Regions from separate parts of the Cytobacillus sp. OWB-43 genome, predicted to be linked through region 2. Evidence: riboswitches for the same ligand, from Rfam matches in the RefSeq annotation. Region 2 holds a riboswitch; each other region holds the start of a gene.
The links. Region 2 has a riboswitch for lysine ahead of U9M49_RS19865 (Na+/H+ antiporter NhaC family protein). Riboswitches for the same ligand answer to the same signal wherever they lie in the genome.

Region 1 (5,959 bases), on a different contig from region 2:
CCAGATAGAGTTTGTCTCTACTACCATATCGGACAATGTCTAGCTCCTTGTGTAAATGAAGTAAAATCTGACACATACAAACAAATGACAGATGAGATTACTCGCTTCTTAAATGGTGGTTATAAAGAGATCAAAAAAGAACTCTCAACGAAAATGGAAGAAGCGTCCGCAGCGCTAGAGTTTGAGAAAGCAAAAGATTTCAGAGATAAAATTATCCATATAGAAACGACGATGGAAAAACAAAAGATTACGATGACGGATTTTACAGACCGAGATGTGTTTGCTTATGCGGTTGATAAGGGTTGGATGTGTGTACAAGTATTCTTTATTAGGCAAGGGAAACTCATTGAAAGAGATGTGTCTATGTTTCCAATCTATAATGAGCCTGAAGAAGAGATGCTCACCTATCTCGGCCGTTTTTATGAACAAGCTAACCATTTTAAACCAAAGGAAATCTACTTGCCAGACTCTGTTGATGTGACGATGGCTGAGCAGCTTTTGGATGTGAAAATATTTATTCCTCAAAGAGGGAGAAAAAAAGAACTAGTGAAACTTGCCTATAAAAATGCAAAGATTGCTTTAAAAGAAAAATTCTCGCTTATTGAACGTGATGAGAAAAGAACGGTGAATGCAATAGAAAGCTTAGGTGAGGAGCTAGGAATTTACACACCCTATCGCATTGAAGCTTTTGATAACTCCAATATCCAGGGTACCGATGCTGTCTCAGCAATGATTGTCTTTATCGATGGTAAGCCTGCAAAAAGGGAGTATCGGAAATATAAGATTAAGTCAGTTAAAGGACCAGATGATTATGAATCTATGAGGGAAGTGACGAGACGGAGATATAGCCGGGTTTTAAAAGAAGGGCTACCCCTACCTGATTTAATTATCATTGATGGTGGAAAAGGACATGTTGAAGTCGTTCGAGATGTGCTTGAGAATGAACTCGGTTTAGATATTCCACTAGCAGGATTAGTCAAAGATGATAAGCATAAAACATCTCAACTTCTTTATGGAAATCCATTAATGATCATTCCCCTCGCTCGAAATAGCCAGGAATTTTATTTATTACAACGTATTCAAGATGAAGTGCATCGATTTGCGATTACATTTCATAGACAAGTTCGTGGAAAGAGTGCATTTCAGTCACTTCTTGATGAAATTGATGGTATTGGGGAAAAAAGAAAAAAGCAGTTATTAAAAGATTTTGGTTCTGTAAAAAAAATGAAATCAGCTAGTGTAGAAGACCTTAGGGAATCTGGCTTACCATTAAAAGTTGCACAAGAACTTTATGAAAAGTTACATGAATAGACATTGTCTGAAAAAAACAAATATGGTATAGTGTTTTTAACTTTATATCAAATCACTTTTTAACTTGAAAGTGAAGGTAGAGGTGCGAGTTTCATTAGTAAAAGTTCCTTAGAAGATTGAGCTTCGTTTGAAGGACTTTGAAAGGGAATATTCGCCGAAGTGAAGAAAGACTCAATATTTTCTTCGCTGGTTCTGCATTGAATAAATGCAGGATTGTCAAGACTATCTGTCTTGGAGGGCTATCTCACTGTGTGTGCGTAGATTGTTCATACGTTTGACTACACAGCAATGGGATGGGTTTCATCTCATTGCTTTTTTTTATGCCGAATATGGGTAGAAATGTGTTGGTTGTACATACAGGCGGCAGGGAATAAAAACGAATGACTTGAAAGTAGGGGAGAAAAGTGGGCTTAATTGTACAAAAATTTGGTGGAACCTCCGTAGGCTCGGTTGATCATATTCAAAATGTAGCCAACCGTGTCATTGAAGAAAAAAATAATGGTAATGATATCGTTGTCGTTGTGTCGGCTATGGGCAAAACGACTGATCAATTAGTTGGTATGGCAAAAGAATTATCACCTGCTCCAAGTAAGAGAGAAATGGATATGTTGTTATCTACAGGTGAGCAAGTTACAATCTCCTTATTAACAATTGCATTAAATTCCAAAGGTTATGAGGCAACTTCCTATACAGGCTGGCAAGCAGGGATTAAAACGGAATCAGTACATGGTGACGCAAGAATCACTGATATTGACACAAAGCCTGTTTCACAAGAGTTAAAGAAAGGGAGAATTGTTATCGTAGCGGGTTTTCAAGGTTTAAGTGAGACTGGCCAAATAACGACATTAGGTCGGGGTGGCTCTGATACAACAGCCGTGGCTCTTGCAGCAGTATTAAAAGCGGACAAATGTGATATATACACTGATGTAACAGGTGTATTCACAACTGATCCACGCTATATAAAAAATGCAAGAAAGCTTCCATCAATCTCTTACGATGAAATGCTTGAATTAGCTAATCTTGGTGCAGGCGTTCTACACCCAAGAGCAGTTGAGTTTGCAAAAAATTACAATGTAAAGCTTGAAGTACGTTCCAGTATGGAACGAGAAGAAGGAACAATTATTGAGGAGGTTGCGGAAATGGAAGAGAACTTAGTTGTTAGAGGGGTTGCTTTTGAAGATGATATTACAAGGGTATCTGTCCTAGGGATTAAAGACCCTTTAATAAGCCTTTCATCCATCTTTTCACTCTTGGCGAAAGAACATATAAATGTTGATATTATTATACAAAGTATTACAGATGATAAATCATCAGGCTTATCTTTTTCAATTAAAAACCAAGATCTTACAGAGACTGTGAAAATACTAGAAAAAAATCGAGAAGCCTTAAGTTATGATCAGATTGAATGGGAATCACAATTGGCGAAAATCTCGATTGTCGGTTCAGGAATGATTTCAAACCCAGGAGTAGCAGCGGAGATGTTTAATGTATTAGCTGCTAATAACATCGTTGTAAAGATGGTCAGTACATCTGAAATAAAGGTCTCGGCTGTGATCGACCAAGCGCATATGTTAAATGCTGCTCAAGCTTTACATCAAACGTTTAATTTAGCTGGGGATTTAATAAAAAATTAAATGAGCTAGCAGTAGTATAAGATAGGAAAATCCAAACACCATTTAAACGCCTTAAAAAGAATGATGTTTGGATTTTTTTTACTGTTGGGTATATTTATTAGGTGTGGATAATGTCCTTTTTATCCCATTTGACTGTGAAGAGGACCTTTCCACCTTTTTTACGTGGGTGCTCGAATGTTTCGCAAATCACTTCTTTTTTCTGTTCGATTTGTTGAGCAATAAAACCAGCTTCTAATTGGAATGTTGCGTGAGCATTTTCTTTACAGCGCTTTTGAATGACTTCACTTGTTAACTCGTATTCGATTTCTTTTTTGTTTTCGAGGTTTTTCGTTAATTTTCCCCAACCAGCCTCGACAAAGAAGCTGAATAAGTCTTCTTCTGTTTGAAGAGGATATTTACGTGCTAGTCTCTTGCCTGCCCAGTATAAGATATCTGGTGCGTCTTTACCTAGTAAATCATGTAAAAGTTCTTCTCTAATTAATTCATAGCCAAAGGATGAAATCATTTCTTTGTTTGGTTCAATTGATTCTGCCATGTTTTCGGTTTGTTCTATTTGGGCTTCTTGAGATGGCATATTATGCTAAATCTCCCCTCTTTCATAAAGTCTAATATATACAATTTACTTGGAAAAAACGAATACGTACAGTGAAAAGGGAAAAATTTTTAGTTTGTAAAACTGGTGTAAATTATGGGAATAATCTTAACACTAATAATAATCTAATGTAAATGCATTTTTATGCGTAAAATATGAATATTATTGCGTGATTTAAGCTATTTTAATATACCGCCAAATAGGGTTGAAAAAACTATATCATTGGTTTTTTGAGTGAAACTAGAATAGAAAAAATTTTCGTAATATCGACAAAATCTGTATCCGTTTTCTTGACGCTAATGGGCGATGGGAGTAAAATGGACATGTCATATAAATGTTTTGAAAATGATTTGCATTTTCTTAGTGATGCGAAGGATTTGTTATGTACATATTCAGCGTGTCATGCTACAAATTCAAGGGGGTAAACTTATGGCGGGTAATCGAGAGTTTTTAAATCGCAGATTGCATTCATTACTTGGAGTTATACCTGTTGGGGTCTTTCTGATCCAACACTTAGTAGTGAACCATTTTGCAACTAGGGGAGAAGAGGCATTTAATAGCGCATCACATTTCATGGAAAGTCTTCCTTTTAGATATTTCCTAGAAATATTTATTATTTTCTTACCTTTGTTATATCATGCAATTTACGGTCTTTACATTGCGTTTACAGCAAAAAATAACACTTCAAGATTCGGATTTTTCCGAAACTGGATGTTCTTAGTTCAACGTGTAACCGGTGTAATTACATTGATTTTCATCGTTTGGCATGTTTGGGAGACTCGTATTGCAGCAATGTTCGGTGCCGAAGTAAATTATGATATGATGGCTGATATTTTGTCTAGCCCATTCATGTTAGCATTTTACATCGTTGGTGTATTATCTGCAATTTTCCACTTTGCAAATGGTTTATGGTCCTTCATGGTAAGCTGGGGAATTACAGTATCTCCTAGATCACAATTGATTTCAACTTATGTAACTTTAGTCATTTTTATCGCATTATCAATTGTAGGTATTCGTGCTATTTTTGCTTTCGTGTAATGAATACATACATTTTTCTATAATTTGTTCGGTTTTTTTTAGAGGTATTAGTATTAAGGGAGTGAGTCAGATATGGGTAAAGGAAAGGTTATTGTTGTCGGTGGCGGATTAGCCGGATTGATGGCAACTGTTAAAATTGCTGAAGCTGGCGGACAAGTAGAATTATTTTCTTTAGTGCCGGTTAAACGTTCTCACTCTGTTTGTGCCCAAGGTGGTATTAACGGAGCAGTAAATACAAAAGGTGAAGGGGATTCTCCTTGGATTCACTTTGATGATACAATTTATGGTGGTGACTTCTTAGCTAACCAACCTCCAGTTAAGGCAATGGCAGAAGCAGCACCTGGAATTATTCACTTATTCGACCGTATGGGTGTTATGTTCAACCGTACACCTGAAGGGTTATTAGATTTTAGACGCTTTGGCGGAACACAGCATCACCGTACTGCTTTTGCTGGTGCGACAACAGGTCAACAATTGCTTTATGCATTGGATGAGCAAGTGCGTCGTCACGAAGTAGCAGGGTTAGTAACAAAATATGAGGGGTGGGAGTTCTTGGGAACTGTCATTGATGATGACGGAGTTTGTCGCGGGGTAGTAGCGCAAAACCTACAAACAATGGAAATCCAATCATTCGCAGCAGATGCTGTCATTATGGCTTCTGGTGGACCGGGAATTATTTTTGGTAAATCAACTAACTCTATTATTAATACAGGCTCTGCTGCATCAATCGTTTATCAACAAGGCGCGTATTATGCAAATGGTGAGTTCATTCAAATCCATCCAACTGCTATACCAGGAGATGACAAACTACGTCTAATGAGTGAATCTGCACGTGGTGAAGGTGGTCGTGTTTGGACATATAAAGACGGGAAACCTTGGTATTTCTTAGAGGAAAAATATCCGGCATACGGTAACTTAGTTCCTCGTGATATTGCTACACGAGAAATCTTTGATGTTTGTGTAAACCAAAAACTAGGTATCAATGGTGAAAACATGGTTTACCTTGATCTTTCACATAAAGACCCGAAAGAATTAGATATTAAATTGGGTGGTATTATTGAAATTTACGAGAAATTCCAAGGTGATGACCCTCGTAAAGTACCAATGAAAATCTTCCCAGCTGTTCACTATTCAATGGGTGGTTTATGGGTAGATTATGATCAAATGACAAATATCCCTGGATTGTTTGCTGCAGGTGAGTGTGATTATTCACAACATGGTGGTAACCGTCTTGGAGCTAACTCATTGCTTTCTGCCATTTATGGTGGTATGGTTGCTGGACCAAAAGCGCTTGAATATATTGAAGGATTAGAGAAATCAAGTGAAGATTTATCTTCTTCATTATTCGAAGGTGCAGTTCAACAAGAACAAGAGAAATGGAATA
Region 2 (5,959 bases):
CCTCTTCAAATAACCCGAATAGCTTCAGCTAGAGAGTGACAGCTAGCGAAAACGCTATGCTGAATATCTCCTCATAAGGTAATTTTTGACACGCTAATTTCAAAAAACTATTGCCCCTGAGCAATCTTGGACTATGAGATTATTAGCTATCACAACAGGAATTACCCTTTCATATCTGATAAAAAAAATGGAAGGCCCAATCGCTCCTCCCATTTTAATACAGCCTCATTTTAAGGATTTACTTTCGTTTTGAAGACTTGCTCCCCATCCTTATATTCCAATACAGTAGCTGATTTAATTGGGTTATGATCTTCATCAACTGAAATGATACCCGTTACAAGAGTTAAATCTTTCGTCTCAGATAAGGCATCTTTGATTTTCTTCGCATCACTTGTACTTTCAGCACGCTCCATGGCATCTTTCAACATATATACAGAGTCATAACCTAATGCATTAAAAGCATCCGGGGATGAGCCATTATATTTTTCACCAAACTTTGTTACAAAGGATTGAATTGTCTCGTCTGGATCACCCGAAGAATAATGGTTTGTTATAAATGTGTTATTTAAGGAATCCCCTCCGGCTAATTCAACTAGCTTTGGTGAATCCCAACCGTCAGCACCCATTAGCGGTACGTCAATACCCATTTCACGTCCTTGTTTGACAATAAGTCCTACTTCTTCATAATAACCAGGGATAAAAATAAATTCGGGATTAGCTGATTTAATTCTTGTAAGTGTGGACCTGAAATCAGTATCCTTCGCCACATAAGATTCTTCGGCAACTATTTTCCCACCTGCTGCTTCGAAAGTTTCTTTAAAGGAAGCTGCTAAACCTTTTGCGTAATCACTTGCATTATCAGCATAGATAGCTACATTTTTAACTCCTAATTCATTGGCAGCAAAATTAGCTGCCACTGTTCCTTGGAAAGGATCAATAAACGATGTACGGAATACAAAATCATTTAAGCTTCCATCATCATTCACTGTTACATTCGGACTCGTACCTGAAGGAGAAAGCAATACCGTCTCTGAATTATTAGCCACTTGTGCTTGAGCAACTGTATTTCCACTTGTAGCAGACCCAATAATAGCTACGACATCATCATTTTCCGTTAATTTAATAGCTGCATTGGTTGCTTCTGCTGCATCCGATTTATTATCTACTTTTACAATTTCTATCTCTTTACCGTCGATTCCACCATCTTTATTAATTTCATCCACAGCCAATTCGATTCCTTCAGCAATTCCTTCACCATATGAGGCAACTGCACCAGAAAGTTCTAGGTTGGCACCTATCTTGACAGTATCACCAGACTCACCACCACCTGCACTATCACTACCACAGCCAGCAAGGAAACCTGCAGCTCCTATGGTAGAAGCTAAAAGAACAGCGGTCATTCTCTTTTTAAATAACATAATGATCCCCCTTTTTTTGATTATTCCAACAACTAAGAGCATGGTTCAAATCCCCCATATAAACCCCACAAGAAAAGATACCACACAAAAAAAGTAGACTAAAATAACCAAAATGTAATATTTTTCTGATAATTGCTATAAATCTAAAAATAGTATAGTATCATTTTATTCATCTGTCAAAACAATCTTTGTGAATAATATTAATATTTAGAAATCTATTAATAGTTTAGAGCGTTAAAGGGTTTCTCTTTACTATGTTTTGTTTGTAAAACTCTATCATTATATTCATAAAATAATTAATAGTAGATAGGTATAATGTAGTTCAGTTAATTGTTAATAATTAGCAATTAAAAATAACTAGCTACTTTTATATAAAGTAAAATAACTTTGCTTATGTAGTGATTTTAGACTTGTAGGATAGAAAAAGAGGAATGAACCGACGAGTTCATTCCTCCTTCCTATATTGTTCAAAAGAATTATTATATCATCTTCTCGGTTTTTGTACCGAACATTTTAACAACAAGGAAAATCCCCGCCATCATAACAATCAAAGCAGCTAATGCAATGATTACACTTCCACTTACACCCAAAATGATATAAGAGATGGCCGCAGCAACAGCTGCTGTAAAGGCATAAGGAAACTGTGTAATGACATGGTCAATCAAATTACTCCCTGCACCTGTGGCGGATAAAATAGAAGTATCAGAAATCGGTGAAGCATGATCTCCGAATACTGCACCTCCAAGTACAGCTGCCATTGCAGGAATCAGCAAGGATATATCTGTAGCTACAGCAATATCACCAGCTATTGGAAGAAGAATGCCAAATGATCCCCAAGATGTACCTGTACTAAATGCCATAAGTGCCGCAATAATAAATAGGATAACAGGGATAAAATCATGACTCAGATTCGATTGATTAATAACGCTAGCCAAGTACTCCCCTGTACCTAGTTGACTAATCAAATCTCCGAGTAACCAGGCAAAAATTAAGATCAATACTGATCCAAACATAGATTTCATCCCAACCCATGTAGCTTTCAAATAAAAATTACTCGTTAGTTTATCATCTTTCTTTAATACTTGAGCAAATTGTACGTAAGCAACAGCTAAACTCAATAATCCTCCGACAATTAATGATAAGGCCACATCTGTGTTTTCTAATAAGGATACTAACGACACATTCCCCTCTGCACCATTAATGCCTGTCCAAGCCATCATACTCACTGTTCCAATAAATAAAACAATGATTGGCCAAACAAGATGACCAACAGTCCCTTTCGTACTAATAGGTAATTCTTCTTGAACTTCGTCTTTCAACTGTTTCTTCTTATCAAATAGAATTCCTTGTTCAATAGCTTGTTTCTCATGTTTCTTCATCGGACCAAAGTCAATTTGCCCAACAACTATGATAAACACCATTATGATTGCCGCCCACACATAAAAATTTAACGGAATGATTTGCATGAAAGCAGAGAAAGCACTATAATCAGTTATTTTATGAGACACTAAAATCGAGCCAATTAAGGCGATAATTGATGCTCCCCAACTTGATATAGGCGAAATAACACATAAAGGTGCGGATGTTGAATCAATTAAATATGCAAGCTTTACACGTGATACTTTTTGTCGATCGGTAACAGGTCGAGATACCTGTCCAACTGTTAGCGCATTAAAATAATCATCTATAAACAAAATCATACCTAAAACTACGGTTAATAACTGTGCACCCACTCTCGTTTTCACACGCTTCATTGCCCATTCACCAAAGGCACGACTACCACCCGATAGTGAAATAAATGCAGTAATGCTACCAAGAATAAGTAAGAATAATAGAATGAATATATTCCAAGTATTTAACCCTTCATCTGTTATAAAAAGTGCTATAAACGACGAGAAAAATATTTGTAGCGTATCTAGCGGTTGATATCCTCCAATTATGATAGCTGCTGTTAACGCCCCTAAACCAAGGGAGAGAATCACCCTTTTTGTTAGTATAACCAAAAGCATCGCTACCAAAGGTGGCAGCACAGAAATAAATGTACCTGTCATAAAAAGACCTCCTATTAGTATAGGAGCTATAGACATGAACGAATGCGTCTCATATCAATTAACGATCAGAGAAAGGTATCCTCCACTTTTCTTTGATCCTTAATTGATAATAAAAAAAGAGTAACGATAGAGATTCTATCATTACCCTTCAAGAAGTAACGTTATTCTCCATCACGACTGTAGCTCCCCATTATGGTTAATATACCTCCATAATGACAGTGTTACTCCTATTAAGAGCAACCCCAACAAATAAATATTGACGTACCTATTTGCTTCGGCAAATCTCCCTTTTATCAAAGTTCACTGTTGTCATCCTCACATTGATTACTAATGATGATTTGCGCCTCTACCCCATCGGATTGATAAGGCATTATTCAATTGTTATACATTATATCAAAATATAATTATTTATGCAAAACTCTATCAAAACCTAAAATATTCATAAATTTATTATTTTTAAGATATAGTAGGATACTATAACCTATACCATTCTTAATAGCGCTTCTCTACCGATCATCCCTTTTTTAATGCCTAATTCCTCTGCAGCAAAAGTGACTGATTCAAGTGGTGCATCTATTAGCTGTTGAATCGTTTTTACCCCTACTGCTCTACCAGCAATGACATGGCGATCTTTTAATTTTTCATTTAATAACGCAACGTCTAATGCACCACACATGATATATCCTTTATCATTTGATACGACTAACAAATTAGTTTTTGGCAGCTCAACGGATACAGTCATAAACGTATGACCATCCAAAATAACAGGCTTTAATTCAACCATGACCGTCCCCCCTTCCCTTTAACAATTTATGTTATAGGTAGAGATTCGGTGTACTCATTAGTTAAAATAAACCGAGTTGTTTTGGAGCTAATCCCTCATATTCAATTCCTAATATTTCTAGAATTTCCTTCGCATTATCCGCTGCGTCACCACCAGAATTATTATTAAATAGTACATAGACCTCCTTCGCCTCTTTTTGTAATTGCTTTAATCGCTCTGCCCACTCCAATAATTCCTGGTGATTATAACGGTATAGATAGCGAACTTCACGCCAATTTGGTTGTTTTTTATTTTGCCATCCATGAACATTACGACCGTGCAAGCGGACTAGTACAATTGGATTACCGCAAGTATGCATCACAATTGGAACAGACCCCTCCCCTGCTTGTGGTTCATCACAAACGGTATGTATCCATTTCTCTTCCTTGATAAAATTTAAAGTACCTTCTATAAACGCATCTTGATACCAAGACTGATGACGAAATTCAACAGCACATGGTATTTCTCCCATTTGCTGTTTACACCAGCGTAAATATTGCACGTTTTCCTTTTTACAATTAAACCACGGTGGAAATTGAAATAGGACCATCGCTAACTTATTTTCTCTTATATAAGGGGCAAGCGACGCTTTAAAAGCAGCAAACATTTCTTCCTTTGTCTCAAAAGGAATCTCCCCCCTTTGATGCCCCGTCATCCCCTGATAAGCTTTCACAACAAATTTAAATGAAGCAGGCGTTTCCCTCACCCACTTTTCCCCGTTCCTTTCTGGCTGTACGGCATAAAAGGAAGCGTCTACCTCAACTGTTGGAAAATGAGCGCCATATTCTAATAGTTTATCTCGGTTAGATATACGCTCCGTATATAGGCTGTCATGATCTCCCCATCCAGTTAAACCAATCCTAATCATTCCATCACCTCATCTACCAATAATCTTCATACTGATTATTTTACCTAAAGGATATAACCATAAACAAGAAGGGCAATGAAATAAGTGAAAAAGAATCAGTCAAAACAGAAAAGAAGATTCTTAGAACATTTCATTGGCCCATTTTCTTATTTTGTGATTGTTCATCGGTATCGAAAAAGGAACCCTTACACAGTAATAAGGATAAGCATATAGAAAAAGTAACTTATGGAAATGGTATAAATCAAATATTCGTTTTTTACTATGAGTTAAAAAGAAAAAAAAATAACCCGAACCATTGATCAGATTATTTTTTATTAAACAGGTTAACTCGCTTTGATTTTGTTCGTTTTTTTCAATAAATAAAGTAAGTATGGTGCACCAATTAAAGAAACAATTATTCCAGCAGGTATTTCTTTCGGAGCTAAAACGACTCTTCCAAGAAAATCAGCTGAAATAAGTAAAATCCCGCCAATTACTATGGTTAATGGCAGTAATTGTAGTAGCTTCGGACCGACCAGTTGTCTAGCAATATGTGGAGCTAGTAAACCGATAAACCCAATTGCCCCAACCACTGATACACTGATGCTTGACAACATAACAGCTAGTATAATCATAAACATACGCATTTTACTTGTTTTCACACCTAAACCAATGGATAGTTCATCACTCAATGATAAGATCTCGAATGTATTGGCCATATAGAGAATAACCGGAAATAGTAGTAACGATGTTATCATCACAATTACTAGATCACTCCAGCTTGTCCCATAGGTGCTACCAGCAAGCCATGTTAAAGCTT
Region 3 (5,959 bases), on a different contig from region 2:
CATACCATTAGCAGATGAACAAGTAGATATTGCGATCGCTTCAATCTCGCTACATGAAGTAAAACCATTATCCGCTGTACTAGAAGAAATCAAGCGTACCTTAAAAGCTCGAGGTACATTCTTATGCATTGATATTGAAAAAACCGCAGATGCCAGAGGACCGAGAGTATCATCTGGGGATATGATGAAGGCAATGGAAAATGCCGGTTTTAGCGATATGAAAATGACCGTTTCTCCGCGGAAATTAGGAAGTGAGCCAGTTTATATCATTAGGGCAGTAAAGAAGTAATGAATGCTTTAATTTAAAGCAACAGTAAATTATAAAGAGTCGTAATAAAATAAAAATGATTGCAACGTGAAAATAGATATATTCGTATCCAACAAAGCTTTTTGAACGAATCCTGCACCCCTATAACTAAGAGGCACTTTCTTATCTTAATTTGATAAGTCCCCACACTAATTTCTCGTTCCACGTGAAACAAACGGTCCATCTTATGAGGGTTTTTGTTAGCTGAAATGGTAAAATAGAGACAGGGGAGAAAGTTTCTGTAATAGTGAAGGTGGTTTGCTCAATTGCTCATTTTATATATACTTCTTATTTTAGTTGCATCTATATTACAGGCGAGTACGGGATATGGCTTTTCTATTCTAGCGACGCCATTTTTACTGCTGTTTTTTGAGCCGATGGAGGCCATTCAAATCAACTTAATCTTATCTTTGTTTATTTCGATTGTCATGATAGGGAAAGTCAAGGTCGATGTTGATCAAAAAGTGTTAAAACGACTCATCATCGGCAGTATTTTTGGTTTACCTATAGGGATGGTCATTTTTCTTTGGTTACCGCTTAACTGGCTAAAACTAGGGATAGGTATTCTAATCTTGGTTTTGACTGTGTTGATGATTGCTCAATTAAAGATGAAGCAAACGAGAAATAGAGATTATGGCGCTGGTGGGCTATCTGGAACATTAACGACAAGTATTGGTATGCCTGGTCCGCCGTTATTATTGTATTTCTCGGGCACCAAAACGAATATGGAAATTCTCAGAGGAACGACAATTGCTTTTTATTTATATATCTATGTAATCAGTCTGGCTATCCAAATGGTTGTCGCCGGTACTACACAAACAGTTTGGCTCGCTAGTTTGGTTGGAGCTCCTGTGGTACTAATTGGTATATTTTTAGGACAATTACTATTTAAAGTCATGAGCCAAAAGTTTTTCTCAATTATTTCCTACTTCATCCTTTTATTTACTGGATTATACTTATGTATTAACCAATTAATTCTCTAATTCTGCATGGGAATGAGGAAGGAAAAAAGGCTGGTGAGGGGTTTGATTTCGCGCGTCTCACTCAGCCTGTCTTTCAAGTATGGATTAATGAATAGCAAATTCTTTGTTTAATAGGGACTCAAATGCTTTAATATTTTCATTAAAGTCCGGCAGTTGGTTTGTTTCTTCTGCTTGTTTGATCATGCTTGTGACAAGGTCATTTACTGGAGTAGATACTTGTAGGGCGTTCCCTTTTGTTGAAATGTAACCATTAATATAATCGACTTCTGTTTGTAATCCTTTTTCTAAATCTTGTAGCATACTAGCTTTGAGCAGTGCTTGAGGACCAAATGCTTGTTTAGCAACTTGGATGACCATAGGTAGATTGCTCTTGTCTTCGTTAATAGAGAAGATTCCAACATTTACACCAGCTAGTTCGCTAAATTGAATGTTATTCGCGTAACCAACTTTTAACGTTTCATCAGCTAGCATCACTGCACTTGTGACAGCTGCCTCGTTATTCAAAATATCTCCATATGTACAACCTAGTGCTGCCGACATACCACTCATCGCTACATTAACAAGAAGTTTGGACCATTTTGTACCGATTAGATTATTTGAAACGATTGTGCCACCGACATCTTCAAGAACGGTTTTTACTAGGTTCACGCGGTCAGTAATCTGTCCGTCTAACTCACCAATTTGAAAAGCGTGAGCAGAGAATGCCTCTTTGTCTGATGTTAATTGTGATACACCTGGTTTTACCCAAGTAGCACCAAACTCTACAGAACCACCAATAATGATGGATGAACCAAGTGATTCTACTAAACTTTCTTCTGGAACACCATTTTGTAAAGAGAGTAATATACTTGCTTCGTTCATATGCGCTTGAAGTTGTAGGAGCACTGATTTATTGTATACTTGCTTTGTTAAAAGTAAGACAAGGTCATAAATGCCAGTCATTTCATGTGGCGTGATGGCTTTCACAGAAGCCTGCAAGTTTACAGTCCCCACAACTGTTGCGCCGTTACTGTTTAAGGCATTAATATGGTCAGTATTTACATCGATGCATTCCACATGATGTGCCCCTTTTGATAAGTGTGCCCCAATAATCGTCCCTAAAGATCCTGTTCCCATGATAGCAATTCTCATTATGCATCCTCCTAAAATATTTAGTTGTAAAGCACTAACATAAAAGTTAATCATACCGAAATAAATAATAGAAATAAAAGAAAAAAAACCCAAATAATAGGCTTAAAGTCCTTGTTTTTGGATTAAATTAGGAGGAAAAATAATTGGGTACGCAAAAGAATGAATTATTAAGAGTTCATAAAGTGAATATGTGGGGATTGATGACATTAGCTGTTTTATTAGTCTTACCTATTGTTATTGACCGGGGTTTGAGCGATACAATTGTCATTATGTGTGCTGGGATTTCTGTCATTGTCATGGCTATTGTTCTGTATTTTTTGCGTATCAATGATTACGTAAAGGGCTTTTTATATGCTGCTATACCAAACCTCATTGTGATGATGCTCTTTTTTGTGGACGGATATGCATTGAATAAGCATTATATTTTATTCTTAACGATTGCAATGGTGGTGCTATATTTTAAGAAAGAAATGATTGTTGCTTTTTCTGTATTCTATAATGTTAGTTTTATTGCTACCTACTTTATAATTGGCCATCAGTTATTAGGAGAAAGTAATAGTGTCCGGAGTATTTTTACTATTATTCTTGTCGCCAACGGGATTTTGTACTTATTTTATTTATTAGCTAGTTGGGGTAGGGAATTAATTGACCAAGCAGAGCAAAAAGAAACGGAGTCAAAGGACCTCCTCATACAGTTGCAAGACACCTTTGGTTCAATAGATAAAGGTACAGTGACTCTAGAAAATCATATTGGACTTTTTAAGCAAAATATTGAAACGATACATGAGTCAAGTCAACAAGTATTAGAAGCTGCTCAACAGATGGCTACAAGTATTCAAGAAGAAGCGAACAGCTTAAATATTGTCAATGATTCTATGAGTCAGTCTTTACAAAATACAAAAGAATCTGTTGCCATTTCAGAAGGTGTCGTAGAAAAGTCGGAGAATATGAATGAGAAAGTACAAGATGGTTTAAATAAGATAGTCGATGTTACATCGCATATGAATACTGTAAATACAACGATTAGTGTGACAGCATCGACGGTATCAGATGTTCATTCAAGTATGGAACAAGTGAATAAATTATTAGCAGGCATTAAACAAATTGCCGATCAAACTAATTTACTCGCATTAAATGCAGCAATTGAATCAGCAAGAGCCGGAGAGCATGGGCGAGGGTTTGCGGTCGTTGCAGATGAAGTAAGGAAGTTAGCTGAGCAAAGTGCTGAAATCACGGTGGCGATCTCTGAAGTGACGAATACTCTTTTCACTCAGTCTCTTGAAGCACGTAAAAGCTCTCTTGAAGGGGAAGGTGCTGTAAAGCAGGGACAAGCACTTCTAACAGAGATATCTGCCTTTTTCAACGAGATACAAACATCATTACAAGAAAACAACTTAGAGTTAGTGAGAGGTGTCAATGAAGTTTCCGCTGCCACAGAAAAATTTGAACAAATTCAAGAGCAGATTGAAAATATGGCAAATATATCAGAGGAGAACGCCGCAGCTACAGAGGAAATCGTTGCTATCATAGAAGATGAACATGAGATGGTGTCAAACGTAAATCATTCGGTAGCGGATATTAATCGTTTGAGCATACAGTTAAAAGAGTTAGCTTCAAGCCAACAAGCTTAACATTGGTAATTATGCTCTAATCAAAAGGTTGTGCGAAAAAAGGACCAATTTTCCATAGAGTTTATATTGACAGACGCTATTAAACTATTGTAGCCTAATAGATATCAAATTGAATAAACCTCACTTTTTCTGGTGGGGTAGAGGCGCGGTATTTAACAGTCTTTAGTAGAGTGATAAGGCATGATGAGACTAAAGAGAAGGAAATATCGCCGAAATGTGCTATACCCGTTTGTATAGCATGTTGGGTCTGCAGTGAATAATTGCAGGACTGTCTTAATAAATTTACCCGATTTATTAAGGTGCACTATCTCTAAAATGGGAAAAGTAGAGGATTTAGGCGGAAGAATAACAAGGACCTGAGTTCATCTCAGGTCTTTTTTTGTTATTCTTTTTCTTAATTCGGAATAGTTTAATTAGTAGAAAAATATATTAGGGGGAATAGAGATGAAAAAGAGATTTGCTTTACTAGCTATGGCTATAGTACTGAGTATGTTTCTAGCTGCTTGTGGTTCAAATGATGAGGCTGAAGGAAGCACAGGTTCAGGTGGAAAAGATAAAGACGTTTTTCGCGTAGGACTAGAGGCGGGTTATGCGCCATTTAACTGGACGCAAATGGATGATAGCAATGGCGCAGTAGCAATTGAAGGTAATTCAGAGTTTGCAGGCGGTTACGATGTTGAGATTGCGAAGAAGATAGCAGAAGGTTTAGGAAAAGAGTTAGTAATTGTGAAAACAAAATGGGATGGATTAGTACCATCATTAAGTTCAGATAAAATTGACGCTATTATTGCTGGTATGTCACCAACAGCAGAACGAAAAGAAACGATTGATTTTTCCGATAACTATTACGAATCTGATTTAGTCATGGTAGTGAAAAAAGGTGGCGATTACGAAAATGCCACATCCATTCAAGACTTCAGTGGGGCAAAGGTTACTGCCCAATTAAATACATTTCATTATTCAGTAATTGATCAAATTGACGGCGTACAACAGCAAACAGCGATGGAGAGCTTCCCTGCTATGCGTGTTGCATTAGAGTCTGGAATTATTGACGGCTATGTTTCTGAACGTCCGGAAGGTGTAAGTGCTTCAGCTGCTAATGATAACTTTGCGATGGTTGAATTTACTGAAGGATTTGAGACAAGTGAAGAAGATACTGCCATTGCAGTAGGGGTGAAAAAAGGTAGCGAATTAACAGATAAAATCAATGAAATCCTTGCAGATATTTCTGAAGAAGAGCAAAAAGAATTAATGGATGCTGCTATTGAGAATCAGCCAGCGGCAGAATAACTAAATGAGCCGGCTGCATGAGATGTAGCCGGTTTTATATCGAGAAGAAGGTTAGGAGAGACATGAGAAATAAACAACTAGGGTAGCGCATCCTCTCCGTCGTATTAAACCTTTGAAGCGCAAATCCTTAGCAGATTGATTGGTAATGGCCAATCATGATGAGAGAAAAGGAGATCATTGTTATGAGTATAGAATGGATTATTCGCATCGTTGTCGAATATTGGCCAATGTTTTTACGAGGCGCCGGTGTGACATTAGTCATTGCCTTAATTGGTACCGTTTTCGGTGCCCTAATTGGTTTGTTGTCAGGCATTCTTCGAACAATACCAATACCTGAGAATGGTCCTAAACGGTTGTTATTAAAAATAGTGAATTTCTTGTTATCTGCTTATATTGAATTCTTTAGAGGCACACCAATGATTGTACAGGCAATGGTTATTTTTTACGGGGCAGCAATGGCCTTTGGCTATCAAATGGATCCGCTCATTGCTGGTATCGTTATTGTTTCCATTAACACGGGTGCTTATATGGCTGAGATTGTTCGTGGAGGGATTATTTCTGTCGACCCAGGTCAATATGAGGCAGCCCAAGCCATTGGGATGAACCATTTGCAAACA

Region 1: linked by a shared signal. The riboswitch ahead of U9M49_RS09530 (aspartate kinase) and the one ahead of U9M49_RS19865 (Na+/H+ antiporter NhaC family protein) in region 2 are both predicted to bind lysine.
Region 3: linked by a shared signal. The riboswitch ahead of U9M49_RS12260 (transporter substrate-binding domain-containing protein) and the one ahead of U9M49_RS19865 (Na+/H+ antiporter NhaC family protein) in region 2 are both predicted to bind lysine.

What each region holds. Positions count from the first base shown of each region.
Region 1 covers NZ_JAYEFF010000001.1:1,930,187-1,936,145, reverse strand. Annotated here, with positions in the region: gene uvrC (excinuclease ABC subunit UvrC) at 1-1,311, shown strand, start outside; lysine riboswitch at 1,381-1,561, shown strand; gene U9M49_RS09530 (aspartate kinase) at 1,716-2,945, shown strand; gene U9M49_RS09525 (YslB family protein) at 3,043-3,519, opposite strand; gene U9M49_RS09520 (succinate dehydrogenase cytochrome b558 subunit) at 3,967-4,575, shown strand; gene sdhA (succinate dehydrogenase flavoprotein subunit) at 4,648-5,959, shown strand, end outside.
Region 2 covers NZ_JAYEFF010000007.1:140,584-146,542, forward strand. Annotated here, with positions in the region: gene U9M49_RS19860 (ABC transporter substrate-binding protein) at 231-1,418, opposite strand; gene U9M49_RS19865 (Na+/H+ antiporter NhaC family protein) at 1,898-3,469, opposite strand; lysine riboswitch at 3,642-3,826, opposite strand; gene U9M49_RS19870 (YunC family protein) at 3,951-4,253, opposite strand; gene U9M49_RS19875 (DUF72 domain-containing protein) at 4,315-5,160, opposite strand; gene U9M49_RS19880 (iron ABC transporter permease) at 5,484-5,959, opposite strand, start outside.
Region 3 covers NZ_JAYEFF010000002.1:502,704-508,662, reverse strand. Annotated here, with positions in the region: gene U9M49_RS12280 (class I SAM-dependent methyltransferase) at 1-289, shown strand, start outside; gene U9M49_RS12275 (sulfite exporter TauE/SafE family protein) at 574-1,290, shown strand; gene U9M49_RS12270 (ketopantoate reductase family protein) at 1,375-2,421, opposite strand; gene U9M49_RS12265 (methyl-accepting chemotaxis protein) at 2,565-4,052, shown strand; lysine riboswitch at 4,183-4,367, shown strand; gene U9M49_RS12260 (transporter substrate-binding domain-containing protein) at 4,497-5,342, shown strand; gene U9M49_RS12255 (amino acid ABC transporter permease) at 5,525-5,959, shown strand, end outside.